4 regions of the Bradyrhizobium sp. SBR1B genome follow, and region 1 is predicted to be linked to each of the others. Evidence: predicted binding sites of a transcription regulator. Region 1 holds the regulator's gene; each other region holds the start of a gene.
What was found. The regulator LexA, encoded in region 1, represses DNA repair genes until DNA is damaged. The targets are predictions, from matches to a motif close to TGTTCNNNNTGTGTTCNG.
Positions count from the first base shown of each region.

Region 1 (7,442 bases):
TTGAGCGATGCTGGCTGTGGCGCTCGTCATTCTCGTCCTCGCCATGGCCACCCTCCTGCCGATCGGTCTCGTTCTCTGGATCATGCCACGCCAAGCCTGAGCCTGCCTTCCATTCTGGGCCGGAAGCGGCAGGATAAATCCTGCCCGCTCCGCCATTTTGCCTCTGCCCCCGCGCTCGGCTAGAAGACTGTCGGAACATTTCATCCGAACGTGCCGAGCAGGAGTTTCGCCCGTGGCCTTGATGCCGGTTTCCGACGCCCTTGCTGCGGTGCTGGCGGGTGCAGAGCCGCTGCCCCCAGAGATGGTTTCACTCGACGAAGCCTACCATCGCGTGCTCGCGCAGGACGTCGCTGCGCGGCGCACCCAGCCGCCCCAGGCGATGTCGGCGATGGACGGCTATGCCGTGCGTGCAGCCGACGCGGCAACAATCGATTCCAGGCTGACCATGATCGGTGAGGTCGCAGCGGGCCGTCCGTTCACGGGAAAGGTCGGCGCCGGCGAAGCCGTGCGAATCTTCACCGGCGGCGTCGTTCCGGACGGCGCGGATGCGGTCGTGATCCAGGAGGACACGATCGCCGAAGGCAAGCACATAACGATCAAGGAAGCCGCGATCGTGGGTCGGCACATCCGCCCCGCCGGCGTCGATTTCCGCGAGGGCGACGTTCTCCTGCGCAAGGGAACCCGTCTGACGGAGCGCGATCTCGCCCTCGCCGCCGGAATGAACCACCCGCAGCTCGCCGTTTGCCGCCGTCCGAAGGTCGCGATTCTCGCCACCGGCGACGAACTGGTGATGCCGGGCTCAACGCCCGGGCACGGCCAGATCGTCTATTCCAACGGCTATGCCCTGCACGCGCTCGCCCGCAGCGAAGGCGCCGAGACCATCGACCTCGGTGTCGCCGCCGATACGCTGGAGGCCACCACCGCCGGCGTCCGCCGCGCGCGCGAAAGCGGCGCCGACATCCTGGTCACGACCGGAGGCGCATCGGTCGGCGACCACGATCTGGTCCAGCAGGCGCTCAAGGACGAAGGCATCGCGATGGCGTTCTGGAAGATCGCGATGCGGCCCGGCAAGCCGATGATGCACGGACGGTTAGGGGCAATGGGCGTCATCGGCCTGCCCGGCAATCCCGTGTCGTCCTACGTCTGCGCCTTCCTGTTCATGTTGCCGCTGATTCGCGCGCTGTCAGGCCGTTCGGTGATTCATCATCATCGCGAGCGCGTCGTGCTGGGCCGCGATCTCGGCGCCAACGACCAGCGCGAGGATTATCTGCGCGCGCGCCTGGAAATGCGCGACGACGGCACGCTCGTTGCCCTTCCCGTCAGCCATCAGGACTCCTCTCTGCTTGCGAATCTTGCTGCAGCACAGGTACTTCTCGTGCGCGCACCGTTTGCGCCGAAGGCCGAGGCCGACAGCCCCTGCGAGGTGCTGCGGCTCCCCGTCTGAACTGCGCCGCCACACGCATTCCGTGAGTTTCGTTCTGTTCACGGTAAATTAAGCAGTTGCGGAACACATATCGAACATATAGTGTCCGTTCATGATTTGTTTCGAGATGTAGCGGCTTATCGCTGAACTCATCGTCTCGGAATCGAACGACATCAACCGGGGGACTTTGTTCGAGATGTTAACGCGCAAACAATACGAGCTTCTGCGGTTCATCAGCGAGCGCTTGAAGGAAAGCGGCGTGCCGCCGTCCTTCGACGAGATGAAGGATGCGCTCGACCTACGCTCGAAGTCAGGTATCCACCGCCTGATCACCGCGCTCGAGGAGCGCGGCTTCATCCGCCGCCTGCCCAACCGCGCCCGGGCCATCGAAGTGATCAAGCTGCCGGAGCTCCAGGCTGCCGCCGGCAACCGACGCGGCTTCACGCCAAGCGTCATCGAGGGCAATCTCGGCAAGCTACGCGCGAGCTCCAGCCCGTCCGCGGACGAGGGCGAGCGACCCGTTGCGGTGCCCGTGATGGGCCGCATCGCGGCCGGTACTCCGATCGAGGCTTTGCAGACCCGCAGCCACACGATCAGCGTGCCGCCCGACATGCTCGGCTCCGGCGAGCATTACGCGCTCGAAGTGCGCGGTGATTCCATGGTCGAGGCCGGCATCCTCGACGGCGACATGGCGCTGATCCAGCGCAACGAGAGCGCCGATACCGGCGACATCGTGGTGGCACTGATCGACGACGAGGAAGCCACGCTCAAGCGCTTCCGCCGCCGCGGCGCCTCGATCGCGCTGGAGCCCGCCAATGCCGCTTATGAGGTGCGCATCCTGCCGCCGAACCGCGTGAAGATTCAGGGCAAGCTGATCGGGCTTTACCGCAAGTACTGATACCGGAAGTACTCGATACCGAAGTCTTTAGCGCCTCGCGCGCGCCTTCGATCGGCCTCGCCGATCAGAGATTGGAGCGGATAACGGTCCGCTCCGGCTGGATAGTCTTTCTGGTATCGCACAGATTGTCCGGCCCCTCCTCCTTGCGCGACATCCTCGGCAGGCCGCGCGACGCAACATCGCTTCGCGGCCTTTCGAGTTCGAGGGGGACGGCCCAAATGCGCAGCTCGTTTGAGTGCAACCGCAGCAACGCTGATCGCAACATCAGCATCGCAAGCCGTTGCTGCGCAAGCGCATCACTCCGCCGGTCGTTGACAGGCGCGGTTGTCGAGACGCGGCTGCCAAATGCACGGAAGCCGACTTTGTTCCTAACAAATTCGGAAAAGATGGAAAAGATAATGTGATCGGGGCTCGCGGATCCCAGCCGCAGATTTGCCTACAACCGAGCAGACCGTCACGTGCTTCCACTCTGGTAGGGGCCTGCGCCTCCGAAAGAGGTGCGGGTCGCTATCTCTGCATTGAGGAGCACCCGATGTGTGACTACAGCCTGCATGCCGTCGCGACGCGCCCCGCAGAAGTCGGCGAGACGATCGTTACGACAACATTCCGCGGCACCTCGACGCGCGGCTTCGCCTCCGAAGCCGATCTCTCCGTCGCGGTCTGCCTGCTGCCGGGGACGGAGCTCGCCTTCGCCGACGACGTCCGTTACGACAACCGCTGGATCTGGACGCGCACCGTCAACTCCCGCGTCGGCAAGTTCGGCAAGATCGATCCGCACATTCCCGATCGCCATCATGACGCGATCGAATTCCCGGACGGCAAATCCGTGCTGGTGACGCAACTGGTCGAAGGCCAGCGCGCAACCGTGCTGCAACTGCCGGTGACCCAGCCGATCGGCGAGCGCGAGCACAAGCCGCAGATCATCGCCGACAGTCGCCCGACGGTCACACGACTGCCGATCGGCTGACGCCCTCCGCCCGATAGGCCGAGGGCAAGGATTGAAATGCCGTCGCCGGCCGAGGCCGGCGAGCCCGGTGGGTTTTTGTTTCATGAAATTCGATCGGCGAGCGCCGCCGCCTCGCCTCGTCGCCGCACGAAGTTTGAGCCGTGCTGCCTGAATTTTGAACGTCCGCTCCGCAGCCAAATGACCGATGCTGTCGTGGTTTGAGGCGGCGGACACGCTCGATGAAAACCTTCATTCGCGTCGTTGAACTCTGGGTGCCTGACCGGACGCGCATGCGGCTGGAATTCGGCGGCGGCCTCTACGATGAAGGGCTGTCCGCGTTCAAGGCCGTCAGCGAAGAGCTGCACTTCGGATATGACGAGGGGCTTCCAGGCAAGGCCTGGGCCTGCGGCCATCCCGTCATCCTCACGAAATTCGCCAACTCCTATTTCAAGCGAACCGATCAGGCCGTCGCGGCCGGCCTCACCTGCGGCGTGGCGGTGCCGCTGTTTGCAGGCGAATTCCTGCAAGCCGTGATGGTGCTGTTCTGCGGCGACGACGAGGCGCATGTCGGCGCGATCGAGCTCTGGCACAACGATCCTGATCTCTCCCACGAGATGGGCCTCGTCGACGGCTATTACGGCGCGGCGGACATGTTCGAATTCAACTCCCGCCACACCAGGTTTCCTCGCGGCTTCGGCCTGCTCGGACGCACCTGGAAGGCGGGCCTGCCGCTGATCATCAAGGACCTGCACGACGCCAAGAGCTTCCTGCGCTGGGAGGACGCCGCCAAGGTCGGGATCAATCTGGGGGTCGGCGTACCCTACCGAACCGGCACCGACCAGACCTGGGTTTTGACATTCGTCTCGGCGCAGGCAACGCCGATTGCGCGACGCTTCGAGATCTGGGTCCCGAACGAGGCCCGTTCGGCACTGGTCTTTCGCGCCGGCGATTGCAGCGCGCAGACCGACCTTGCCGCACGCTATGCGGACAAATCCATCGCCCGAGGCGAAGGCAGCATCGGCGGCGCCTGGGCCACCGGCATGCCCGCGCTCAACGACGATCTCACCCATGACGGCTCGATCGCCGGGTCCGAGGCCTGCGCAGCCGGGCTGAACCGGATGGTGGCCCTGCCAGTCATCGGCAACGCAAGGCTCGAGGCCGTGCTGGCCTGGTATCTGTAATCGATCGCGTCAATCGTCGGCCTGCAAGTCGGTCTCCGATGGCGTTGCGTCGCGGCTGCGGGGAGCCGCCTTCGGCACAAGGCTGCCGTCGAAATCACCTTCGCCGACACCAGCCGGTGACCACGGGCGGTTCGTGCCGCTCGCCCTCACCGCCTGAACCGAAAAGCCGTCGCCGCGCTGCGTCAATGCCAGCGCGCCCTGGCGAGCGAGGCGCTGCCGATCCACCACCATCGCGGCACAATCCGGCGGCGCGGGCCGCGACGTCACCACCAGCGCGGCGCGGCTGCAATCCTCCGCCAACGCGTCGATGCGCGAGGCCAGCGCGACCAGCCGTCCGTCGGCGAGCGGTGTCACGCAGCCGGACTCGTCGCACGATATGCCGCTCGCCAGCGCGCTACTGCCGGCATCGCGCGGATCGGCGTCGGCAGACAACCACTCCTTCAGCAGGAAATTGTCCTTGCCTGCCCTGATCAGATGCAAACGCCCGTCCGCGCCCCGCACCGCGACGCTCGCGCCGTCCCCGGCGATCAGGATATCGGGCTGCCGCACCGAAAGCCCCCAGCCGATGGAAACCAGCAGCACCACGGCACCGCCCCAGCGCAGGGGCGTGCGCAACAGGCCCATCACGATGACCCCCAGGCTCGCTGCGATCAGCGGCGCGATGCCGAAGGCCGGGATGCGGCCGACCGCGCCCGGCAGTGCCGCCACCCAGCGCGAGACCGCGACCATCCAGTCGATCCCGATCCCCATCAGCCACCAGAACACGCCGTCGAGCCCGAACGGCGCTGCGAGCAGGCCCAACAGCCCCGCCGGCATTACCAGCGCAGAGACCACCGGCATCGCGCCGAGGTTGGCGAGCACGCCGTAGGGCGTGACGCGGTGGAAGTGGAAGGCGGCGTAGGGCGTGGTCGCAAGCCCTGCGATCAGCGAGGCCAGGAACAGCATCGCGATCTCGCGGCCGCCCCACAGCGCGATCCGCGCTGTCGCCGAATGATCGGGGGACGCAAACAGGTTCGGCATGCCGATCTGCACCAGCGCAACAAGTCCGAGCGTCGCGGCGAACGACATCTGAAAACTCGGATGCACCAGCGCCTCCGGTGCGACTGCGAGCACGATCAGTGCCGCCACTGCGAGCGTGCGGAAGGTGATGGCGCGGCGATCGACCATCACTGCGATCAGCACCACCGCCGTCATGAAGAACGATCTCTGCGTCGCGACCTCCGCGCCCGACAGCAGCAGATAAAACGCAGCCGCGACCAGCGCTGCGGCCGCCGACCATTTCTTGATGGCAAAGCCGGCCGCAAGTCCCGGGATCAAGGCCAGCAATGCGCGCACCGCGAAGAAGACCACGCCGGCGACGACCGCCATGTGATAGCCGGAGATCGAGAGCACGTGCCCGAGCCCCGAGATGAACATCGCGTCGTTGACCGGCGTGGAAATCGCATCGCGCCGCCCGGTGAGTAGCGCTGTCGCGATCGCGCGGTTATCGCCCTCGAGCGTGGCCCGGATGCGCGCATCGATCGTATCGCGCAGGCCTTGCATGAAGGCGGCATAGCGCAGCCGCAGGCCACCGGCATCGGGCGGGATTGAAGCCGTGATCGCGCCCATCACGAAGCCGGAAGCGCCGATGCCCTGAAAGAACATGTCGCGCGAGAAATCGTAGCTGCCGGGGCGCACCGGCGAGAGCGGCGGCATCAGCCGCGCCTTGAGCTGCACGAAGCTACCGACCTCGGGCGCAGTGCCCTTGCGCACCGACAGGCGGACCCGTTCCAGCTTGACCTCGCTGCGCTGCGCCTCCATCGCGGTGACGCGCAGCACGAAACGATCGGTGCGCTCGCGGATATCGCGGGCCTCGACGAAACCCGACAGCGACACCGAATAGAGCGGCTTGGCCAGCACGGGATGGGCGATGCGCGCCGTCTTCCAGGTCGCCACGGCAAAGCCGGAAGCGACCGCCGCAATCATGATCGCAGGCGCAAAGAGCCGGCTCCGCCGCAACAGGATCGCGCCAAACGTGAGCGCGATCGCCGTCGCGGCAACGACCCACAGCACTGGCTCATGATCGGCGGCAAAATAAAGGGCGATACCGCCGCCAAAGGCGACCGGCACCCACGGCAACAGTCGCCCCGCGCCGGCCTCGGCGCGGGCCCATTCACGCAGCGTCTCGACGATTGCCGGCCAGGCTCCAAAGCCCGCGGGGGCAAAGCCGCCAGCCGGTGCAGCACGGCCGACCGGCCACGTCCCGGCAACTCCCTGGGAGCGTATTGGCCGGCCCGGCTCCGCCATATCCCTGCACCTAACGCGACGCGACTGGCACAGAGGCTACCGGAACGTGCGACCGCGCGAATAGCGGTACAGATCGGGAACGCAAGAAGGCGCCCCTACTTTTCCTCTTCCATGGTCACGGCGACCGACGCCTTGGCAGAGAGCCGCACCTTGTTACCCTCGACATCGGCAACGAGACCCTTGTCGATGAAATGATGATGGCCCTTGTGGCTACCCTCACCGCTGTCCTTCTTGGTCAACTTGATGCGATTGCCTTCGACGCGATCGACCGTGCCGACGTGGACGCCGTCGGCGCCGATGACTTCCATATGCTCTGCGATGTTCTGCATGGTGGGTTCCTTTTCCGGCTCCCTCACAACGCCTGAGACGCCTTTCCGTTCGCTGATTACCAGACGTCGCGGACAATTCGAGTCCTTGCGATCTCTGTCGCAAAAACGCCCCGTGTCAGATCGATTGAGCCGAAAGTCTCATAAGTTGGCAGCCCGTGGTGGGATTACACTACGGTTCCCCGCCTCCCTGACAGACGGGCAGGCAGTGGTGGCTCGCGGCTCTAAGACCGCCGGAGCTCTTCTCAGGTGGCGCCAAACGCGCCTGAGGTCAGACGTTGCCGACGCAACTCTTTGAATTGGCGCCTGCAACGCCGCGCATCACGCTCTCCGCGAGAAGATCGACGCTGAATCAAGCGAGGAGGCGTTTTGAAACCATAGG
Region 1 covers NZ_JACIHC010000004.1:13,690-21,131, reverse strand. Annotated here, with positions in the region: gene GGD61_RS11820 (hypothetical protein) at 1-4, shown strand, start outside; gene glp (gephyrin-like molybdotransferase Glp) at 233-1,444, shown strand; gene lexA (transcriptional repressor LexA) at 1,620-2,321, shown strand; gene GGD61_RS11805 (hypothetical protein) at 2,854-3,288, shown strand; gene GGD61_RS11800 (GAF domain-containing protein) at 3,507-4,448, shown strand; gene GGD61_RS11795 (ComEC/Rec2 family competence protein) at 4,458-6,734, opposite strand; gene GGD61_RS11790 (DUF2171 domain-containing protein) at 6,830-7,063, opposite strand.

Region 2 (7,442 bases), on a different contig from region 1:
ATTATCTCGATGAAGGTACGCTATCGGCCGCGATGCGGCAGCGTACCCTGTTCTAGCCATCCAGACTTTACGGAACGGACGACATGACGAAACTTTTCGCCACACGCTTGGCTTTGGTCGCGACGATGATGCTGCTGGCGAGCCCGGCCATCTCCGCGCAGCAGGACGACGGGGCGCCGCCGCCGTCCAAGCCCGGCAAGCCGATCAACGCCGGCGAGGTGTTGTCCGGCGAGTTGAACGCCTTGAAAGTGCGCGACGTCAAGAATGCCGGCAAGCGGGTTGCGACCTACCAGATCACGTCCGAGCCGCGCCGCCTGCCGCCGCCGAACGGATTGTGCAATCTCGAGACCGGGCCCGAGACCTTCCAGCTCGTTCCGAGCGGCGATGCGCAAGCGGCGCAGCTGAAGACGTTCGTCGGCAAGGAAATCTCGGTCAAGGTCGACGAAGTCGCCTGCGCCAGCGACCCCGGCCAGATGAGCGAAGCCGTGATCACGAAGTGGAGCCTGATCAAGAAGCAGTAGGGGCGGCGAGGCGAGATGCCGTAGGGTGGGCAAAGCGAAGCGTGCCCACCACCTCTTTCGAATTCCTGGCGCGATGGTGGGCACGGCGCGTCGCGCCCTTGCCCACCCTACGAGACCTTCAAACTACGAGACCATCACACCCTGACTGGCCCCAGCGCCTCAAAATGCCCGCGCTTCTGCAACCAGGCGAGCAGCAGCAGGCTCGGGATCGCCACCAGCACGCAGATCACGAAGAACAGCGGCCAGCCCGTCGTCTCCGCGACATAGCCCGCACTCGACGACAGATAGGTCCGCCCCACCGCCGCGAGCGCGGTGAGCAGCGCATATTGCGTCGCCGTGTGCAGCGGGTTCTGGCAGAGCGCCGACAGGTAGGCCACGAAGATCACGGTGCCGATCGCGCTGGTGAAGTTCTCGGCGCAGATCGCGAGCGCCAGCGCCCATTGATTGGTGCCGACCATTGCGAGCCAGGCAAAGGACAAATTGGCCAGCGCCTGCACCACGCCGCCGATCCAGAGGCTGGTCGCGAGCGAATAACGCCGCGCGACGAAGCCGCCGGCAAACCCGCCGATCAGGGTGGCGGCGAGGCCGACGCCCTTCACGATCGCCGCATAATCGTTGCGGGTGAAGCCGAGGTCGATCACGAACGGCGCCGTCATCGTGCCCGAGAAGGCATCGGTGAACTTGAACAGCACGACGAAGGCGAGCGCGGCGAGTGCGTCCTTGCGCGACAGGAATTCGGAGAACGCGCCGATCGCCGCGCTCAACACACGCGCAAATGCGGTCTCGGTTTGTGTCGCAGCTTCCGCCTGTGCGGATTGCGCCGGCTCGGTCGCGGCCAACGCGGTGATCGTGCCGATCAGCACCATCGCGGCCATCACCACATAGCCCCACATCCAGGCAGACGTGCGGGCTATGCCGGTGCCTTCGAAGCCCGAGACGATGAACAGCGCGCCCGCGGTCGAGACCAGCATTCCGATGCGGTAGGCCGCAACGTAAGCCGCCATGCCGGCGGCCTGCTCGCTCTCCGGCAGGCTCTCGACGCGGAAGGCGTCGACCACGATGTCCTGCGTCGACGACGTCGTCGCCACCAGCAGCGCGCCCAGCGCGACGTAGAACGGCGAGCTGGCCGGGTCGGTCATCGCCAGCAGCAGGATCGCGACGATCAGCAGTAGTTGCGAAAACACCAGCCAGCCGCGCCGCCGCCCGAACGCCCGGGTGAACAGCGGCACGTGCAGCGCATCCACCAGCGGCGCCCACAAGAATTTCAGCGTGTAGGGCGTGCCGACCAGCGCGAACAGCCCGATCGTCTTCAGGTCAACCCCAGCCTCGCGCATCCACACCAGCAGCGTCGAGCCCGACAACGCCAGCGGCAGGCCGGAGGAGAAGCCGAGAAACAGCACGATCAGCACCCGCGGCTGCAGGTAAACGGCAAGGCTGTCGCGCCAGGAGGCGGCGGGAGCGGAGGTCGCGGCGGGGGAGGTCGCGTCGGGAGCGGTCATGGGACGGTGTTAGCAGATTCTGGGGGCCACAAGTGAGGTGTCGTCGCCCGGCTCGACCGGGCGACCCAGTATTCCAGAGGCCGGAGTTATGGAGGACCTGCAATCTCCGGATAGAGATCGTTCCAGTCCGGATTGTCCTTCTCGATCAGCGCGATCTTCCAATCACGCTTCCACTTCTTCAGGCGCTTTTCCCGCTTGATCGCATTCTCGGGGTCATCGAACTGCTCGAAGTAGACCAGCCTCACGACGCCGTAGTCTTTCGTGAAGCTCTCGATGAGCTTCAGCTTGTGTTGTGCGACCCGGCGGATGAGGTCGTTGGTGATGCCAATGTAGAGTGTTCCGCCAATCTTGCTGGCGAGAATGTACACGTAGTAGCAGCGAGGGCTCATCTGCCGTCTCTGGGATACTGGGTCGCCCGGTCAAGCCGGGCGACGACAGTGAAATTGGGCCGGCAGCGTACCTGATCTCAGAAGAGAATCACTCCCCCGCCTGGAGCTTCCGCGGGAACAGCTCACTTGCGCCCGTCGCCACCAGCCGCGGCCCTTCCGCATCGCTCTTGCTGAAATCGAGCTCCTCAATCCTTCCGGCACGCTTCTCGATCTTGTCGGCGGAGATCAGGATCTGGCGGACGTCCTCGTTCGCATCGGAAAAGTGTTTCTGCAATTTGACCACGCGGTCGCGAAGACGGCCCAGATCGTCGCCGAGCTTGATCACTTCAGTCTGAATCTGGTCGGCGGCATCGCGCATGCGCGCGTCCTTCATGATCTGCTGCATCACCTGGATCGCGAGCATCAAGAGCGAGGGCGACACCAGCACGACGCGGGCGCGATAGGCCTTCTGGATCACGTCGTCGAAACCGTCATGGATCTCGGCGTAGACCGATTCCGACGGCACGAACATCAGCGCCATCTCCTGGGTCTCGCCGGTGACGAGATATTTTTCCGCGATGTCGCTGACATGCTTCATCACGTCGCCGCGCAGCCGCTGCGTGGCGACGCGCCGCTCCTCGTCGGTGCGGGCGTCGTGCAGCGCCGTCATCGCCTCCAGCGGAAATTTCGCGTCGATGCAGAGCGGGCGCTGGTCGGGCAGGAACACGACGCAGTCCGGCCGCTTTCCCGTCGAGAGCGTGAACTGGAACTCGTAGGCGCCCTTTGGAAGACCGTCCTGGACGATCGCCTCCATCCGCGCCTGGCCGAAGGCGCCGCGCGACTGCTTGTTGGCGAGCACGTCGCGCAGGGTCGTGACCTGGGTGGTGAGATCGGTGAGGTTCTTGTGGGCGCTGTCGATGATGCCGAGCCGCTCGTGCAGTGCGCGCAGGCTCTCCATGGTGTTGCGGGTCGAATGTTCCATCGACTGGCCGACGCGATGGGTCACCGAATCCAGCCGCTCGTTGACCGCGCGCGCCATCTCGGCCTGGCGTCCCGCCAGCGCCTGGGTCATGGCGTCGACCCGCCCTGAGGATTCGCTCTGGGCGCGCAGCACCTCGCTGAGGCGCTCCTCGAGCTCGTCGGCCCGGATCGCATGCGCCATCGCGAGTTCCGCGCCGCGTCGGCCCGAGCGGGCGATCACGACGGCGATGACCACCAGGAGGATGAGGACGAGGGCGCCGAAGCCGATCAGCGCATCGATCGTGCGCACCGGCCAGTCGCCCAACATGAAAATGATCTCATTCATGCCGCCCTTCTAGCCGATTCGCTGGCTCCCGCGAACGAAGAGGGAACGTTGACGGTTAATGGTCCCCTAATTTTCATGGTTAATGAAAAGCGAAGTTTTATGGTTAGCGGAGAGTTAACGGGGTTCCCGGCCGCATTGACCGCACCCGGCGCGGGGCTTAAATCGCGGCCATGGCCCTCAGAGAAATCATCATCCTGCCCGACAGGCAGCTGCGTCTGGTCTCCAAGCCGATCGAGAAGGTCACCTCGGAGATCCGCAAGCTTGCCGACGACATGTTCGAGACCATGTACGACGCGCCCGGCATTGGCCTCGCCGCGATCCAGATCGCGCAGCCGCTGCGGCTGATCACCATGGACCTCGCCAAGCGCGACGAGAACGGCGAGACCACGCCGCTTCCGCGCGTCTTCATCAACCCCGAGATCATCGCCTCGTCCGAGGAACTCTCGGTCTACGAGGAAGGCTGCCTCTCGATCCCCGAATACTACGAGGAGGTCGAGCGCCCTGCGAAGGTGCGCGTCCGCTTCACCGATCTCGACGGCAAGGTGCACGAGGAGGACGCAGAAGGCCTCTATGCCACCTGCATCCAGCACGAGATCGACCACCTCAACGGCGTCCTGTTCGTCGACTATCTGTCGAAGCTCAAGCGCGACCGCGTCATGAAGAAGTTCGAGAAAGCCGCCAAGCGCGCGGAGTGAGTTTTGGTGCTGCCCGCATTCCCCTGCGCTCCCTCCCCCCTTGTGGGGGAGGGCGGGGGAGAGGGGTAGCCCAGGCGGAAGTCTATCCGTCATCTGAATCGAGTGCGTGCCGCGAACGCTCGTGCCGAAAGAGCGCGTCGTGTGGCACCCCTCTCCCTAGCCCTCCCCCACAAGGGGGAGGGAACGCATCGAGTCCTTGTCATGCCCCTCCGCCTGATCTTCATGGGCACGCCCGATTTCTCCGTGCCGACGCTGCTCGAGCTGGTCGCGCACGGCCATGAGATCGTCGCCGTCTATACCCGCGCGCCGAAGCCCGGCGGGCGGCGCGGGCTGCAATTGCAGCCGACGCCGGTCGAGGAGGCCGCGCGAAAGCTCGGCATTCCCGTGCTGACGCCGAAGACGCTGAAGACCCAGGAAGCGCTCGACGAGTTCAGCGCGTTCGATGCCGATGCCGCCGTGGTCGTCGCCTACGGCATGATCCTGCCGCAGGCGATCCTCGATGCGCCAAAACTCGGCTGCTACAATCTGCACGCCTCGCTGCTGCCGCGCTGGCGCGGCGCAGCGCCGATCAACCGTGCGATCATGGCTGATGATGCCGAGAGCGGCGTGATGGTGATGAGGATGGATGTCGGCCTCGACACCGGCGATGTCGCCATGGCCGAGCGCCTCGCCATCACCGACAACATGACTGCACTCGATTTACACGATCGTCTCTCCCGCCTCGGCGCCGATCTCATGGTGCGCGCGATGGCCGCACTCGCCCGCGATGGGCTCCAGCTCAAGAAGCAGAGCGAGGACGGCGTCACCTACGCCGCCAAGATCGACAAGGCCGAGGCGCGAATCGACTGGACGGGGCCGGCGCGCGCCGTGCTGCGCCACATCCACGGCCTGTCGCCGTTTCCCGGCGCATGGGCCGAGCTTGGCGGCGTCAGCGAGAATGCGCGCGTCAAGATCCTGCGGTGTGAATTGGTAAAGGGGTCGGGCGCGCCGGGCGAAGTGCTCGATGACAAGCTCACCATCGCCTGCGGCGAGGGCGCCATCCGCATCATCGAGCTCCAGCGCGAGGGCAAGGGCCGGATGCAGGCCGCGGACTTCCTGCGCGGCGTGCCGTTGAAGGCGGGAGCGAGGTTCAACTAATCAGCGATGCCCCGCTACAAGCTCACCATCGAATATGACGGCGCGCCGTTTTTCGGCTGGCAGGTGCAGGACACGCTGCCCTCGGTGCAGGGCGCGCTGGAGGCGGCCGTGAAGGCGATGACCGGCGCGGATTTGCGCGTGCATGGCGCCGGCCGCACCGATGCCGGCGTGCACGCGCGCGGCCAGGTCGCGCATGTCGACATCGACAAGCAGTTTCCGCCGGGCCGGTTTCGCGACGGGCTCAACGCGCATCTGCGCCCGCATCCGATCGCGGTGCTGGAGGCGGAGATCGTGCCTGACACCTTCGAAGCGCGCTTCTCGGCGGTGAAGCGCCACTACCGCTACCGCATCGTCAACACCCGCGCCAATCTCGCGCTCGACATCGGCCACGCGTGGCGCGTGCCGCGCCGGCTCGATGCCGATGCGATGCATGCGGCGGCACAGCGCCTGCTCGGCAAGCACGATTTCACCACGTTCCGCGACACCGAGTGCCAGGCCAAGTCGCCGGAGAAGACGCTCGACCAGCTCGACGTGCTGCGTGACGGCCGCGACATCACCATTGTCACCTCGGCGCGCTCGTTCCTGCACAGCCAGGTGCGCTCGATGGTGGGCTCGCTGGTCTGGGTCGGCGAGGGCCGCTGGACCGCTGACGATCTCTCCGCAGCGCTGGAGGCGCGCAACCGCGCCGCCTGCGGCATCGTCGCCCCGCCGGATGGGCTGTATCTGATGAAGGTGGATTATTAGAGGTGTGAGAGCGCAAAGGCTGCGCGCTCTCTCCACACCCTCGCTGTCATGCCCCGGCTTGACCGGGGCATCCAGTACGCCGCGGCCTTTCGGTTCGATCACTATCGTCTCTGGAATACTGGATCGCCCGGTCCTAGTGCGCAATTGCGCACTGGCCGGGCGATGACAGCGGAGTATTAAGCAAAATACCGCGTCAAAATCCCGCGATAGACCTGCGTCAGCTTCTCCAGATCCTTAACCGGCACCCGCTCATCGACCTGATGCATGGTCTGGCCGACCAGCCCGAACTCGATCACCGGGCAATAGCTCGAGATGAAGCGCGCGTCCGACGTGCCGCCTGACGTCGACAGCTCGGGCTTCCGCCCCGTCACCTCCTCGATCGCGGACACCGCGAGATCGGTGAACGGGCCGGGCTTGGTGACGAACACGTTGGAGTTCGAGGGCTCCCAGACAATGCGGGCCTTGATGCGGTTGCCGCAGGCCTTTGTCAGCCGCGTCTCGACCAGCTCGCGCAAAGAGGCCTGGGTGTGGTTGTCGTTGTAGCGGATATTGAACTTGGCGCGAGCCTCGCCGGGGATGACGTTGTTAGCTTTGTTCCCGACGTCGACCGAGGTGAACTCGAGATTGGAGGCCTGGAATTGTGCGCTGCCATGGTCGAGCGGCTCGCCGGAGATCGCCACGATCAGCCTGGCGATGTCAGGCACCGGATTGGAGGCGCGGTGCGGATAGGCGACATGGCCCTGCACGCCATCCACATACAGCGTGCCGGATTGCGAGCCGCGGCGGCCGACCTTGATGGTGTCGCCGAGCGTCTCGACATTGGAGGGCTCGCCCAGCACGCAATGGTCGAATTTTTCGCCGCGCTCGGCCGTCCATTTCAACAGCTTGATGGTGCCGTTGATGGAGACGTCTTCCTCGTCGCCCGTAATCAGGAACGAGATCGAGCCCTTTCCGTCGCTGCGCGGCTGGCCGCCGTTGGCGGCGAGATGCTCCAGCACCGCGGCCACCGAGCAGGCGATACCGCCCTTCATGTCGACCGCGCCGCGGCCGTGCAGGACGCCGTCCCTTACCTCACCGGAGAACGCGCCGACGCTCCAGGCGCTCTCGTCACCTGCTGGTACCACGTCGGTGTGGCCGGCAAAGGTGATGTGCGGGCCTTCAGTGCCGATCCG
Region 2 covers NZ_JACIHC010000005.1:174,171-181,612, reverse strand. Annotated here, with positions in the region: gene recR (recombination mediator RecR) at 1-56, shown strand, start outside; gene GGD61_RS15570 (hypothetical protein) at 84-521, shown strand; gene GGD61_RS15565 (AmpG family muropeptide MFS transporter) at 656-2,020, opposite strand; gene GGD61_RS15560 (GIY-YIG nuclease family protein) at 2,107-2,409, opposite strand; gene GGD61_RS15555 (DNA recombination protein RmuC) at 2,498-3,694, opposite strand; gene def (peptide deformylase) at 3,865-4,389, shown strand; gene fmt (methionyl-tRNA formyltransferase) at 4,591-5,526, shown strand; gene truA (tRNA pseudouridine(38-40) synthase TruA) at 5,533-6,270, shown strand; gene dapE (succinyl-diaminopimelate desuccinylase) at 6,447-7,442, opposite strand, start outside.
Region 2: the regulator LexA is predicted to act here: its motif matches at 3,725-3,742, upstream of GGD61_RS15555 (DNA recombination protein RmuC).

Region 3 (7,442 bases), on a different contig from region 1:
GCCGCTCGACAATCGCACGGTAGATCTGATCCGGCCGTCGTCGCCTGTCCGGCTCTCTCCAGCCGCCCTGCTTCGATGCCACCCGCGCGAAACGATCTAAAATTTCGTGCTGGTCGATCGTTTTGTAACATTGAACCCAAGATACGTCAATATGCCTGACATAAATTTCGCGACTTCCTCTCACGACGCCGCCGAGCCCAAGCCGGCCGCAGACGACGGAGGCAATTTGCGCTGGGATATCATCGAGCTACTGTTCTTCGCCTATCGCGACTTCGTCGGCGACCCCGACCAGGAGCTGGAGGCTTTTGGCTTCGGCCGGGCCCATCACCGGGTCATGCACTTCGTCTACCGCTATCCCGGTCTCAAGGTCGCCGATCTGCTCGACGTCCTGCGCATCACCAAGCAGTCGCTCGGCCGCGTGCTCAAGCAGCTGCTGGACGAGGGCTACATCGTGCAGAAGACCGGCGACAATGACCGCCGCCAGCGCCTGCTCTACGCGACGCCGAAGGGCGAGGCGCTGGTGCAGAAGCTCGCCGGTCTGCAGACCACGCGGATCACCAAGGCGCTCGCCGAAATGGGTCCGCAGGATGCCGAGACGGTCAAGCGCTTCCTGCGCGCGATGATCGATCGCGACGATCCGGACAAGGTGCTCGAGACGATCTTCGCTTCCGTCAACCACGACGCCAAGGAGTGACCGTGACGCTCGCTGCCACTCTCGCCCGCCCGCCGGCACGCCCGGCCGATGACGCGCCGCATCTGCTGCTCGTCGACGACGACCGCCGCATCCGCGATCTGCTCTCGCGCTTCCTCGCCGCCGAGGGCTACCGCGTCACCACCGCCGCGAGTGCCGGCGATGCACGCTCGAAACTGCAGGGCCTGCATTTCGACCTCTTGATCCTCGACGTCATGATGCCCGGCGAGACCGGCTTCGATCTGGCCCGCTTCATCCGGACATCCTCCTCGGTGCCGATCGTGATGCTGACGGCACGACACGAGGCGGAAGCGCGCATCGAGGGCCTGCAGATCGGCGCCGACGATTACGTGGCGAAACCGTTCGAGCCGCGCGAGCTGGCGCTGCGCATCAACAACATCCTCAAGCGCGCCGCTCCGCCGCCGCAAGCCACGGCGGTGGAGAAGATCGCGTTCGGTCCCTACGTCTATCATCTCGATCGCGGCGAGCTGCGCCAGGGCGAGGAGGTCATCCACCTCACCGACCGCGAGCGCGAGATGCTGCGCATTCTCTCGGAGACGCCGGGCGAGACCGTGCCGCGCAGCGCGCTGACCGGCAACGGCAGCGTCAACGAGCGCGCCGTCGACGTGCAGATCAACCGCCTCAGGCGCAAGATCGAGACCGACCCCGCCAATCCGCTGTTCCTCCAGGCGGTGCGCGGCATCGGCTACCGGCTGGTAGCCTCGCCATAAATCAGTGAAGCGCGAGCGATGAGCACGATCGATACCGGCCTGACGCTGCTCCGAAGCGCCGCCGGCCGCGTTTCCGCCGCCAATGGCTGGATGGGCAACGCGTTCAAGGGCTGGATGCCGACCGGCCTCTACGCCCGCGCGCTCCTCATCATGATCGTGCCGATGGTGGTGCTGCAATCGGTCGTCGCCTTCGTGTTCATGGAGCGGCACTGGAACACGGTGACGCGCCGACTGTCGGCCGCCGTGGTGCAGGACATCGCCGCGCTGATCGACGTCTACAAGGGTTATCCGCAAGATAAGGATCGCGACCAGATCCGCCGCATCGCGCAGCAGCGCCTCGGCCTCGTGGTCGACTTCCTGCCCGCCGGCGACATGCCGCCGCCGGGACCAAAGCCGTTCTTCTCGCTGCTCGACCAGACGCTGTCCGTGCAGCTCGGCCGCCAGATCGGGCGCTCGTTCTGGATCGACACGGTCGGCCGCTCCAATCTCGTCGAGATCCGCATCCAGCTCGACGACGCCGTGATGCGCGTGTTCGCGCAGCGCAGCGCCGCCTATGCCTCCAACTCGGAGATCTTCCTGTTCTGGATGGTCGGCACGTCGTCGATCCTGCTGATCGTCGCCGTGCTGTTCCTGCGCAACCAGATCAAGCCGATCCTGCGCCTCGCTGACGCTGCCGAAAGCTTCGGCAAGGGCCGCGAGGCGCCGAACTTCCGCCCAAGGGGCGCGCGCGAGGTGCGGCGCGCAGCGGTCGCCTTCCTCGAGATGAAATCGCGCATCGAGCGCACCATGGAGCAGCGCACCGCGATGCTCGCCGGCGTCAGTCACGATCTGCGCACCATCCTGACCCGCTTCAAGCTGGAGCTGGCGCTGATCGGCGACAGCCCCGAGCTCGAGGGCATGCGCAAGGACGTCGACGAAATGTCGATGATGCTGGAAGATTACCTCGCCTTCGCCCGCGGCGATTCCGGTGAGCAGTCGCAGCCGACCGACATGGCGCAGGCGCTCGAGGAGCTGCGCAGCGATGCCGAGCGCCACGGCCATACCGCGACCGTCGCCTTCCATGGCCTGCCCGTGGTGACGGTGAAGCCGGCCTCGTTCAAGCGCTGCCTCGCCAATCTCGTCACCAACGCGGCGCGCTACGGCAAGGCCATCGCCATCACCGGCCAGCGCGATCACCGTTATTTGACCGTGACGATCGACGACGACGGACCTGGCATACCCGCGCATTTGCGCGAAGAGGTGTTCAAGCCGTTCCTGCGGCTGGACAACGCCCGCAACCAGGATGAAGGCGGCACCGGCCTCGGCCTTGCCATCGCCCGCGACATCGCCCGCTCGCATGGCGGCGACATTACGCTTGGCGACAGCCCGATGGGGGGACTAAGGGCGAGCGTCAGGATACCGGTGTAGCCGCCGTAGCCCTACTTCGGCAGCAGCGCCTTCAGCTTGTCCATGTCGCGCACGTTCATCTTGAAGCCGCCGGGCATCACGATGTCGCCGGGCTTCTGGTCCGGCTTGCAGGACCCGAGCCATTTGGCTTGCAGCGTCATGGTGGTATCGCGCCCCGCAGCGCCGGCGACACCGCCTTGTGCGTGCGAGGAGGTCTTCACCGTATAGGCCGAGTTGAAATCGCCGGTGATCTCGGCATGCGAGGTCGTGCTGACGCCGGCGACGCTGCATTCGGAATCGCTGACATAGCCGGTCGCGGTCTTCTTGATCTCCTGCTTGGCGCAGATCTGCTTGGCCATCGGGGAGACGTTGTTGCTCATCTCCTTGTCGACGGTCTCGTCGGTGCAGTGCTGCATGGTCATCTCGGGCACGGGCGAGCCTGATGTGACCAGCTTCATCTCCCAAAGACCGGCCTTGCGCACCGGCAGGTCGTCGGCAAAGGCACCGCCTGCCGAAACCACGAGGCAAAGGGCCGAGCCGAGCAAAGCGAGTTTGCGCGTCATGTGAAAAGGCTCCCGGCTGAGAGAGTGCGGCGTTACGACAACGCCTCAATAGAGCGTGCGGATCGGCTGGTCGGCGGCGCCATAAGGCACCCAGCGGCAGGAGAACGAGATGTAACCGCCCTCATAGGCCTGCACCGCCAGGAATTTCACGACCTTGCCGTAGCGCGCGCAGTGATCTACCGCCGCCTGGCGCGCATCGACCTGGGTGGCCATTGAATAGGCGATGATGCCGCCGGTGTCATTGCCCTTGAACGGCGGCACATAGTCAGCGCGCGCCGACTGGCTCGCCATCATACCCGAGACAACCAGGCTGGCGAGAAGACCCGCGGCCGCAATGATTCGCATTCCCGTCACTCCAATTGGCTGGCGGGCAGTTTACGGTGCCGGGAGGGAAGTGGAAAGAACCCAAGCCTGCCAACCACGAAGTTGTGGTCAACTCCTGGCGAAGTGTTGCCGCGCTGCACTTGACCTCCCCCGGCCTTCGCGGCACCGTCCAACCTTCGCAAGACCTTAGCTGTCCGGATTGACCATGCGCGTTTCCTTCCTGAAATTGCTCCGCTATGCCGCCGTGCTCGGCCTCATGTTCGGAGCGATGTCGCTCGGTGAGGCCAGGGCCGCCAATCCGCTGGAGCTGAACTTCTGGCTGAGCGGCCCGCGCTATGACGGCGCCGTCGCCGATTGCGACCGGGCGCTGCCGACCATCGCCACCCAGTTCTGGGAAAAGGAAAGCACGTTCTGGAATTCCTCGTTGAGGATCACCAGCTTCGCCGCCGTTCGCGAGACCGCATTCCGGCCCTGGCAGTCCGACAATATTCCCCGCCGCTATTGCACCGGCGAGGCCATGCTCAATGACGGCAAGGTGCGCAAGGTGCACTTCTCGATCATCGAGGATGGCGGCTTCGCAGGCTATGGCAACGGCGTCGAGTGGTGCGTGGTCGGGCTCGACCGCAACTGGGCCTACAATCCGGCCTGCCGCGCCGCCAAGCCCTGATTGGGAAGCCCTGATTGGTCGCTCGAGGCGCCGAACGGCGGCCGCCCCGAATTTTGTTCTTGAAATGTTCCTATCGCCTGCTAGGCTTCCTTGCACAGTCTAGTTGAGGGGCGTCGCCATGTTTCATTCCAGATTGCATCCGTTCTCCCGTCTCGTGATCTCCCTGACCCTTGCCGCCGGACTGGCCTTGTTGGCCGGTGGCGCGAACGCCCAGGACAAGCGGCAGAACGCGCCCGGCGAATTCGACTTCTATGTGCTGTCGCTGTCGTGGTCGCCCTCGTTCTGCGAGGAGGCCGCCGAGCGTGGCGGCCGCTCGCAGATCCAGTGCAGCGGTCGGCCCTACGCTTTCGTGGTGCATGGGCTGTGGCCACAATATGAGAACGGCTTCCCGGAATATTGCCAGCGGCCCGCACCGCGGCTGAACCGCAGCATCGTCTCCTCGATGCTTGATCTGATGCCGGCGCCGGGCCTGATCTTCAACGAATGGGACAAGCACGGCACCTGCTCGGGCCTCGAGGGCCGCAGCTATTTCGAGACGATCCGCAAGGCGCGCGCTGCGATCAAGATCCCGGCCGAATATCTCGATTTGTCGCAGGCCAAGACCGTGGCACCGGCGGAAGTCGAGGAAGCCTTCATCAAGGCCAATCCGGGGCTGAGCAATGCCGCCGTCTCGGTCACCTGCAACCGGACGCGGCTGTCCGAGGTCCGTATCTGCCTCAGCAAGGACCTGCAATTCCGCGCTTGCGACGAGATCGAACGCCGCACCTGCCGCCGCGATCAGGTGACGATGCCGCCGATCAGGGGCGGATAGGATTTGTTCGCCGTCATTCCGGGGGCGCGCGCGGAGCGCGAACGATGATGCGCATTTGCGCATCTGAGAATCCATCCAGCAGCATGCGCCGTGGCGAAATGGATTCCGCGCTCGGTGCCATGCACCGCCCGAAATGACAGCAGTTACTTTCGGCGCGTGATGTCGTAACTCTTCGCCATGAATTACCGCCACGCCTTCCACGCCGGCAACTTCGCCGATGTCATCAAGCACATCGTGCTGGCGCGCATCATCACCTATCTGCAGGACAAGCCGGGGGCGTTCCGCGTCATCGACACCCATGCCGGCGCCGGCCTCTACGATCTCGACAGCGACGAGGCGCGCCGGGGCGGCGAATGGCTGACCGGCATCGCGCGGCTGATGCAGGCGCGCCTCTCGAACGAGACCCTCGCGCTGGTACAACCCTATCTCGATATCGTCCGCGCCTTCAATCCCAAGGGTGAGCTCAAGGCCTATCCAGGCTCGCCCTTGATTGCGCGCGGCCTGCTCCGGCCGCAAGATCGGCTCATCGCATGCGAGCTCGAGCCGAAGGCGCGAAAAGCGCTGATCGACGTGCTGCGCCGCGACGAACAGGCCCGCGTGGTCGACCTCGACGGCTGGATGGCGCTGCCGGCTTTCGTGCCGCCGAAGGAGCGGCGCGGCCTCGTGCTGATCGATCCGCCCTTCGAGGCCAAGGACGAGTTCGAGCGGCTGGGCGAAGCCTTCTCCACCGCCTTCGCGAAATGGCCAACCGGCATCTATGTCATTTGGTATCCGGCCAAGATTCGGCGCGCCACCGACACACTGGTTCAAACGGTGGCGCGGCTCGCATCTGCAGCAAAACCGCCGGGAAATTGTCTGCGCCTCGAATTCAGCGTCGCGCCTCAGCTCGATGGCGGAGCTCTCGCCTCCACCGGGCTCCTGATCGTCAATCCGCCCTACACGCTGCAGGGCGAGCTCAAGACGATCCTGCCCGAGCTGGAAATGCCGCTCGGCCAAGGTGGTGCTGCCAGATTCCGATTGGAGGTGCCCAAGCCTTAAAGCCAGCCCGTAACACTCCGGCATTCTTGGGAAAAATATGCAGGAGCGGTAGTCAATCTGCAGAGAACCGTATTATGCTGTTTCCGTGACTGGCTTTACGTTCCGCTTCCGCGAATGGTTGCGGCGGAGTGAAGGCCTAAGAAAGATCCGGCCGGACCGTTGAAGTCCGCCCAAGGATGGCCAGCTCCCGGGCTCCGTAGTGCCCCGTCATGTCGTGACGTGAGTCTGCGTCGCGGCGGAGGAGCAATGAGGGGGAGTTTCCCGATGGCCATGACGGGAACGGTCAAGTTTTTCAACGGCGAACGCGGCTACGGTTTCATCAAGCCTGACGACGGCGGCCGCGACGTCTTCGTACATATTACTGCTGTGGAGCGGGCCGGACTGAAGGACCTTGCGGAAGGACAGCGTATTACTTTCGAAGTCGAACCCGACAAGAAGGGGAAGGGACCGAAGGCGGTCAATCTGGTCATCCTCTCCTAGCGGGCCTGACGCACAACATTCGGCGCAATACTTGGCGCAAAAATACTTGGCAAAAAAATCCCGGCCGCGAGCGGCCGGGAGGTTGTGGTCCGGTATTTTTTTCTTCAGCTATCAGAAGCGATAGTTCACGCCTGCGCGCACAACGCTGGCGCTATAGCCGTTTGACACCCCTGTAATTGCGAACTGTGTCGTTGACAGATCGATGTAGAGATATTCCAGCTTGGCGCTCCAGTTCGGGGCCAGACCGACTTCCGCACCGGCGCCGATGGTCCAGCCGGCGGTGGTGTGCGATTCCGTCCAGCCGAAGGTCTGCGCACGCAGCTCGCCGAAGGCGAGGCCGGCGGTGCCATAGAACAGCACGTTGCTGAAGGCATAGCCGGCGCGGCCGCGCAGGGTGCCGAACCACGGATTGGAGAATTTCCACGGCGCGAAGGTGTCGTCGGCACCCGCGGCCTGGATGTCGCCCTCGACGCCGAACACAAAGGGGCCATTCTGGAAGTTGTAGCCGGCCTGCACGCCGCCGACGAAGCCCGACGGCTTCGAGGGGTTGTTGTCCACCGAGCCCCATTCATAGCCGATGTTGCCGCCGAGATACGGGCCTGCCCAGCTATATGCGTTGAGCGGCTGGTTGACGGTATAGGGTGCGCGCTGACCGTAAGTCATGTCGGCGGCCTCCGCCGAAGCTGTCCAGCCGGCGGCAACCAACGCGGCTGCGCCCACAACGAGCCTCTTCATCACTTAACTCCAACGC
Region 3 covers NZ_JACIHC010000002.1:280,769-288,210, forward strand. Annotated here, with positions in the region: gene GGD61_RS06000 (MarR family winged helix-turn-helix transcriptional regulator) at 152-694, shown strand; gene GGD61_RS06005 (response regulator) at 691-1,422, shown strand; gene GGD61_RS06010 (ATP-binding protein) at 1,441-2,829, shown strand; gene GGD61_RS06015 (DUF3617 family protein) at 2,841-3,371, opposite strand; gene GGD61_RS06020 (hypothetical protein) at 3,417-3,716, opposite strand; gene GGD61_RS06025 (hypothetical protein) at 3,901-4,362, shown strand; gene GGD61_RS06030 (ribonuclease T2 family protein) at 4,481-5,173, shown strand; gene GGD61_RS06035 (23S rRNA (adenine(2030)-N(6))-methyltransferase RlmJ) at 5,351-6,211, shown strand; gene GGD61_RS06040 (cold-shock protein) at 6,476-6,691, shown strand; gene GGD61_RS06045 (outer membrane protein) at 6,803-7,426, opposite strand.
Region 3: the regulator LexA is predicted to act here: its motif matches at 4,417-4,434, upstream of GGD61_RS06030 (ribonuclease T2 family protein).

Region 4 (7,442 bases), on a different contig from region 1:
GACCACGGCGCGGGAGAGGTGATAGAGCGCAATGAACGTCGCGATCTCGCAGAGCTCGGCCAGCACATAGACGCCGAACATGTGGCCGCCGGCGGCGCGATAGGCGATGTCGGCGAGCCAGACCGGCAAGGGCGGACCGAGATCGGTGCCGACCTGGTATTCACGTCCGAAAGCCAGGAGCGTCGCGAGGCTGCCGGGCGGGCTGCGGTAGAACACCAGCGCCACGAACAGCCACATCGCGGCCTGCAGCAGCACGGCGATCCAGACGATCAGCCGCGGCCGGGCGCGAATGAGCTCGATGACCAGGGAGGTAAACCGCATGCAACGTCCGAAAGATGCAGCCAACCCGTCCAGCCGGCCCTATTCGCTCACAAACACTTTGATAAGGGGCGTCACGCGTCGTGGCAACGACGGTGTGCTCCCTCTCCCCGTTCTTACGGGGCGCGACGAGCTTCGCTCGCGCTGGGAGGGTCAGGGTGAGGGGGCTGCGTCGGTAATCACTGTGACAGATGGACTCGCGGAGGCTGCCCCTCACCCGCATCCCATCTCGGATGGAAGCGGCCTCTCCCCGCAGGCGGGAGAGGCGAAGAGGGCAGCGGAGAGAGCCGTTAGAGACCCGCCGACGCGTCGATCTCGACGCTGGCTTCCACCGGCACCTCGACCTCGGTCACCGTAAACAGATCCTGCACCGGCTCGACGGTCCACGGCATGTGCTTGGCACGCGCCGCCGCAACCGGGGCGAAGAAGCGGCGGTGATGGACCGAGGGGCCGAGACGGTCGAGCGCGTCGAGGTGCTCGGGGACGGCGTAGCCCTTGTGCTGCTCGAAGCCGTAGCCTGGGCAGTCCTGCGCCAGCGCGCACATCAGGCGGTCGCGCGTCACCTTGGCGATGATGGAGGCCGCCGCGATCGACAGCACGATGCCATCGCCGCCGATCACGGCTTCGCAATCGCAAGGAGTGTCGAGCCGGTCGCGGCCGTCGACGAAGACGTGCCTCGGCGCCTCCGGCAGTGCCACCACGGCGCGCTTCAGCGCCCACAATGAGGCGCGCAATATGTTGTCGCGGTCGATTCGCGAGGGCGAGGCGACGGCGACCGAGACCTGGGCGGTGGCGCAGATCTTGTCGAACAGTTTTTCGCGTTCCTCGGCGGTCAGGCGCTTGGAATCATCAATGCCGCGCGGAATCCGGTCGGGGTCGAGAATCACGGCCGCGGCTACCACGGGGCCGGCGAGCGGCCCGCGGCCGGCTTCGTCGCAGCCGGCGACCGGCCAGACGCCGCGCTTGATCAGCGCGCGCTCGCGCCGGAAGCTCGGCGGTGCGACCGCGATGATGCCTTTCTTGCCTGCGGGAACGGTCGTTGTTTTGGTCGCAGGCGCTTTGCCGGCCTTGGCGGGCGCTGCCTTCTTCGCTGCGTCCTTCTTTGGCGCGTCTTTGGCCGGTGTCGTGGCGGATGTCTTGGCGGACTTGTCCCGAATCATGGCGGGGATCGTGCGCAAGCGGCCCGGCCGGCGCAACCGGGAACCCCGCGCAATTCCCGTTATTCAGGCCGCCCTATTCAGCCAGATGCACCCGCCGGTCCTCGCCGACCTCGATGCCGGGCGCGACCACGACCTCCCAGGGATGGCCGTCGGGATCGGCAAAATAACCGGAATAGCCGCCATAATCGGTCTCGTGCGCGGCCTTCAGCAGCTTTGCCCCCTTGCCGAGAGCAAAGGCCAGCACCGCATCGACCTCCTCTCGGGTCCGACAGTTCCAGGCGATCGTGATGCCGCGGAAGGTCGCTGGCCTCGGCTGGTCCGGCAACGTCGCGTCGGCCGAGAGCTGATCCCAGGGATACAGCGCGAGCACCGGGCCACCGGTATCGTAGAAAGCGACGGCCTCGCCGGTCGCCTTTAGCCGGCGCGCAAAACCGAGCGCGTCGTAAAAAGCGATGCTGGCACGGATATCGCTGACGCCAAGCGTGATGACAGTGAGCCGCGGCACCGGCGGGTGAAGTTCCTTGACCATGCGACGCCTCTTCCACTTCCCCGATCAGAACAGGCTGAGCTGATCGCCGTTCCGCTTCGGCCGCGCGAAGTGATCGGTCGTCAGCTTGGAGCGCCGTTTGTTGAGGCCGAGCCTGTCGCAGGCGATCTCGAAGCGGCGGCCGATGGTCCAGGCCATTGGTCCGGTGCCCTTCATCCGTTCGCCCCATTTCGCATCGTAGTCGCGGCCGCCGCGCATGTCGCGGATCAGCGTGAAAACGTGGCGATAGCGGTCGGGATAGTTCGCCATTAGCCATTCGCGGAAGAGATCGCGCACCTCCAGCGGCAGCCGCAGCAGCACATAGGAGGCTTCCTTGACGCCGGCATGGGCGGCAGCATCGAGGATGCGCTCGATCTCGGAATCGTTCAGCGCGGGGATTACAGGCGCAACCATCACCGTGGTGGGAATGCCGGCGTCCGAGAGCTGCTTCAGCGCCTCCAGCCGCTTCGGCGGCGTCGAGGCGCGCGGCTCCATGGTGCGCGCGAGCTTCGGATCGAGCGAGGTGACGGAGATCGCGACCTTGGCGAGGTTGCGCTTGGCCATCCGCGCGAGGATATCGATGTCGCGCACCACCAGCGCCGACTTGGTGACGATGCCGACGGGATGGCCGGCACCCTCGAGAACCTCGAGGATGCCGCGCATGATTTTGCGCTCGCGCTCGATCGGCTGATAGGGATCGGTGTTGGTGCCGATCGCGATCATCCGGGGCTCATAGCCGGTCGCGGCGAGCTCTTTCTCCAGCAGCGCCGGCGCCTCGGGCTTGACGAACAGCTTTGACTCGAAGTCGAGCCCGGGCGACAGGCCGAGATAGGCATGGGTCGGCCGCGCGAAGCAGTAGACGCAGCCATGCTCGCAGCCGCGATAGGGATTGATCGAGCGGTCGAAGCCGATATCGGGGGAATCGTTGCGGGTGATCACCTTGCGCGAGGTGTCGACCCCCACACTGGTCTTGAACGGCGGCAGCTCTTCCAGGCTCTGCCAGCCGTCGTCGAAGGCGACGCGCGCCTCGGCCTCATAGCGGCCGCTGGCATTCGACTGTGCGCCCCGCCCCCGCCTGCGTGCGCGGTCGATGGCGACGCCAAGCTCTGGAAAGTCAGAGTCCACACCCGCCGGCTCGGAGGGCGCCTTGACCGGCGGGTGTTTGAGAGCATGAGAGGATGCTGCTGGACTCATGAAGCCAAGATAGCACGACAACGGAACAAATCAAGAACACAAACAAAAAATGGGAAAACAACCCCATGCAAAGTAGCCGCTCAAATTTCGGGCGCGGTCCTTTGACCTCACGCAACACACCCGTCGCAACGATTTCGTTTGATGCCGGCCAGGGATCAATCGTCGCGGAACAATGTTGGTGACGATCGCCGGGTGAAGGTCAGCAGGAACATGACAAATCAACAACAATCGGCCGCGGCAAGCAGCAACCTCGACCTCCTCGATCGCTACTGGCGCGCCGCGAACTACCTCTCCGTCGGGCAAATCTACCTGCTCGACAATCCGCTGCTGCGCGAGCCCTTGCGGGCCGAGCACATCAAGCCGCGTCTGCTCGGCCATTGGGGCACGACGCCCGGCCTGAACTTCATCTACGCCCATCTCAACCGCGTCATCCGCGCGCTGGATGTCAGCGTGCTCTATGTCTGCGGTCCCGGCCATGGCGGGCCGGGCATGGTCGCCAACACCTATCTGGAAGGCAGCTACAGCGAGATCTATCCCGACATCGCGCGCGACACGGACGGATTGCGCAAGCTGTTCAGGCAGTTCTCCTTTCCCGGCGGCATTCCGAGCCACGCGGCGCCGGAAACGCCGGGCTCGATCCACGAGGGCGGCGAGCTCGGCTACGCGCTGGTGCACGCCTACGGTGCGGCGCTGGACAATCCCGACTTGATCGTGGCTTGCGTGGTCGGTGACGGCGAAGCGGAAACCGGCCCGCTCGCGGCCTCCTGGCACTCCAACAAGTTCCTGAACCCCGCGCATGACGGCGCGGTGCTGCCGATCCTGCATCTGAACGGCTACAAGATCGCCAACCCGACCGTGCTCGGGCGGATGCGGGACAGCGAGATCCGCGACCTGTTCCGCGGGTTCGGCCACGAGCCGCTGTTCGTCGCGGGCGACGATCCCAAATTGATGCATCAGGCCATGGCGGATGCGCTCGACGTTGCGCTCGCCAGCATCCGCTCGATCCAGCAGCACGCCCGCGACGGCCGCAAGGCAGTCGAGCGGCCGCGCTGGCCGATGATCGTGCTGCGCAGCCCGAAAGGCTGGACCGGCCCGAAAGAGGTCGACGGCAAGAAGGTCGAGGGCTTTTGGCGCGCGCATCAGGTGCCGGTGGCGGGCTGTCGCGAGAACCCGGCGCACCTCAAAGTGCTCGAAAACTGGATGCGCAGCTACGAGCCGGAAAAGCTGTTCGACCAGAGCGGGGCGCTCATTCCAGAACTTCAGGCGCTCGCGCCCGAAGGCATTCGCCGCATGGGCGCCAATCCGCATGCCAATGGCGGCCTGCTCAAGAAGGAGCTGAAGCTGCCGGACTTCCGCAGCTTCGCAATCGAGGTGCCGCAACCCGGCGGCGTCGCAGCCGAAGCGACGCGCGAGCTCGGCAAATTCCTGCGCGATGTCATCCGCCTCAACGCGAAGGAGCGCAATTTCCGCATCATGGGCCCGGACGAAACCGCGTCAAACCGGCTGGATGCGGTGTTCGAGGCGACCGAGCGGGTCTGGATGGAGCCGATCGAGCCTTACGACGTGCACCTCGCGCAGGACGGCCGCGTCATGGAAATGCTGAGCGAGCATCTCTGTCAGGGCTGGCTCGAGGGCTATCTGCTCACCGGACGCCACGGTTTCTTCTCCTGCTACGAGGCCTTCATCCACATCGTGGATTCCATGTTCAACCAGCACGCCAAATGGCTCAAGGTCACGCGCGATCTGCCATGGCGGCGCCCGATCGCCTCGCTCAACTATCTCCTGACCTCGCATGTCTGGCGGCAGGACCATAACGGCTTCAGCCATCAGGATCCCGGCTTCGTCGATCTCGTCGCCAACAAGAAGGCCGATATCGTTCGCATCTACTTCCCGCCGGATGCCAACACGCTGCTGTGGATCGCCGACCATTGCCTGCGGACCTATAACCGCATCAACGTCATCGTTGCCGGCAAGCAGCCGGCGCTGCAATGGCTCTCGATGCAGGAAGCGGCCACGCATTGCGATGCCGGCATCGGCATCTGGACCTGGGCAGGGACGGAAGATGCAACGGGCGAGCCCGACGTGGTGATGGCCTGCGCCGGCGATGTGCCGACGCTGGAGACGCTCGCCGCCGTCGATCTGTTGCGCAAGGCGCTGCCGGATTTGAAGATCCGCGTCGTCAACGTCGTCGACCTCATGACGCTGCAGCCCAGGGATCAGCATCCGCATGGGCTTTCGGACCGCGATTTCGACAGCCTGTTCACGCGCGACAAGCCTGTCATCTTCGCCTATCACGGCTATCCCTATCTGATCCACCGCCTGACCTATAGCCGCACCAACCATGCCGGCCTGCATGTGCGCGGCTTTGCCGAGGAAGGCACCACGACGACGCCGTTCGACATGGTCGTGCTCAACGAGCTCGACCGCTACCACCTCGCGATCGAGGCGATCGAACGCGTGCCCGGGCTGGCGGCCAAAGCTGCGCAGGCGAAGCAGCAATTCCGCGACAAGCTGATCGAGCATTCGCGCTACGTGCGCGAGCACGGCGAGGACATGCCCGATGTCCAGGAATGGGTCTGGCCCAACAGCTCCGGCGGCAATACCCCGACTGAGGCCGGCGATTAGCCATGCCGGACACGGTCCTCGTCCTCAACTCGGGATCGTCGAGCATCAAGTTCGGCCTGTTCGACATCTCTGCTGTTGAACCCAGCCTGCTCTGCAAGGGGCTGCTCGACGAGCACGAGGCAAAGCCCCGGCTGGTGGTGAAGAGCCCCGCGGGCCAAGACCTGTTCGAGACGCGGACAGAGGCGCCGGACGCCGACGGCGACCATCTGTTCGCCGATGTGCTCGCCTTCATCGAGGACCGGTTCGGCGAACGTGATCTGCGCGCCGTCGGCCATCGCATCGTTCATGGCGGGCCGGACTATTCAGGCCCGGTCGCGCTGACGGACGACGTCACCGCGAAGCTGGAGGCATTGACGCCGCTGGCGCCACTGCACCAGCCGCGGTGCCTCGCGCCAATTCGCGCGCTCGCGGCGATCCGGCCAGCGCTGAGGCAGATCGCCTGCTTCGACACGGCGTTCCATCACGGCCTGACGCCGCCCGCGAGCCGCTTCGCGATTCCGAGGCACTACGAGGAACGAGGCGTGCGACGCTACGGATTTCACGGCCTCTCCTTCGAATATGTCGCGGGACGCCTCGCCGAGATTGCGCCGGAGGTCGTCGCCAAGCGCACCGTCATCGCGCATCTGGGCAACGGCGCCAGCCTGTGCGCGTTGCGCAACGGCCGCAGCGTCGACACCACCATGGGACTGACGCCGCTTGACGGCCTCGTGATGGGCACGCGCTGCGGCACGATCGATCCCGGCGTGCTGCTCTATCTGCAACAGCACGAGAAGATGTCGATCGAGGATGTCCAGCACCTGCTCTATCACCAGTCGGGCCTGCTCGGCGTCTCCGGCATCTCCGCGGACATGCGCACGCTGCTGGCGAGCGGCGAGATTGCCGCACGGGAGGCGGTCGATCTCTTCACCTTCCGCGCGGCGCAGCAGGTCGCGATGATGGCGACCACGCTTGGCGGCCTCGATTGCCTGGTCTTCACCGGCGGCATCGGCGAGCACGCCAAGGAGATCCGCAGCGCGATCGGCGAGCGGCTCGGCTGGCTCGGCGTGCGGATCGATGCGACGGCGAATGACGCGGCGCGCGAGCGGATCAGCGGGGGCGGAAACGCCGTCGACGTGTTCGTCATCCCGACGGATGAGGAGATGACGATCGCACGCCACCTGTGCAGCGGTGCTGCAACCTAAAGGGACAATATCGTAGGGTGGGCAAAGGCGGAAAAGCGCCGTGTCCACGATCTTTCTCCCGCGGCGACAGCTGGTGGGCACGGCGCAAGAGCGCCTTTGCCCACCCTACGACACCGGACTCGTGGAGATTGAGGCACAACAGCGCGCGAAAAAAACGCTCAATGCGTTCCCGACCATATCTGAAAACACCCGATCGCGACCTCGATCACGATCAGCACCACGACCGCGATCTCCAGGCGGAGCGAGCGCTGGGTGTCGATGATGTCGGTCAGCGCGTTGGCGGTCTCCGACACCGCGGTGAGCTTGCGCTCGAGCGTGTCGAGGCGTTCTTTCAGCTCGTACTCGTCCTCGAGGCGGGAATAGAGCCGGTCGAGCTCGGGCTTCTCCCAGAGCACGTCGGGCTTCTCGGCGATCGCGACGCGGCCGGCGACGCGCTGC
Region 4 covers NZ_JACIHC010000016.1:2,730-10,171, reverse strand. Annotated here, with positions in the region: gene GGD61_RS30195 (glycosyltransferase family 39 protein) at 1-321, opposite strand, end outside; gene GGD61_RS30190 (ribonuclease HII) at 609-1,478, opposite strand; gene GGD61_RS30185 (VOC family protein) at 1,552-2,007, opposite strand; gene GGD61_RS30180 (PA0069 family radical SAM protein) at 2,032-3,198, opposite strand; gene GGD61_RS30175 (phosphoketolase) at 3,409-5,823, shown strand; partial or broken gene GGD61_RS30170 (acetate/propionate family kinase) at 5,826-7,020, shown strand; gene GGD61_RS30165 (RMD1 family protein) at 7,163-7,442, opposite strand, start outside.
Region 4: the regulator LexA is predicted to act here: its motif matches at 3,220-3,237, upstream of GGD61_RS30180 (PA0069 family radical SAM protein).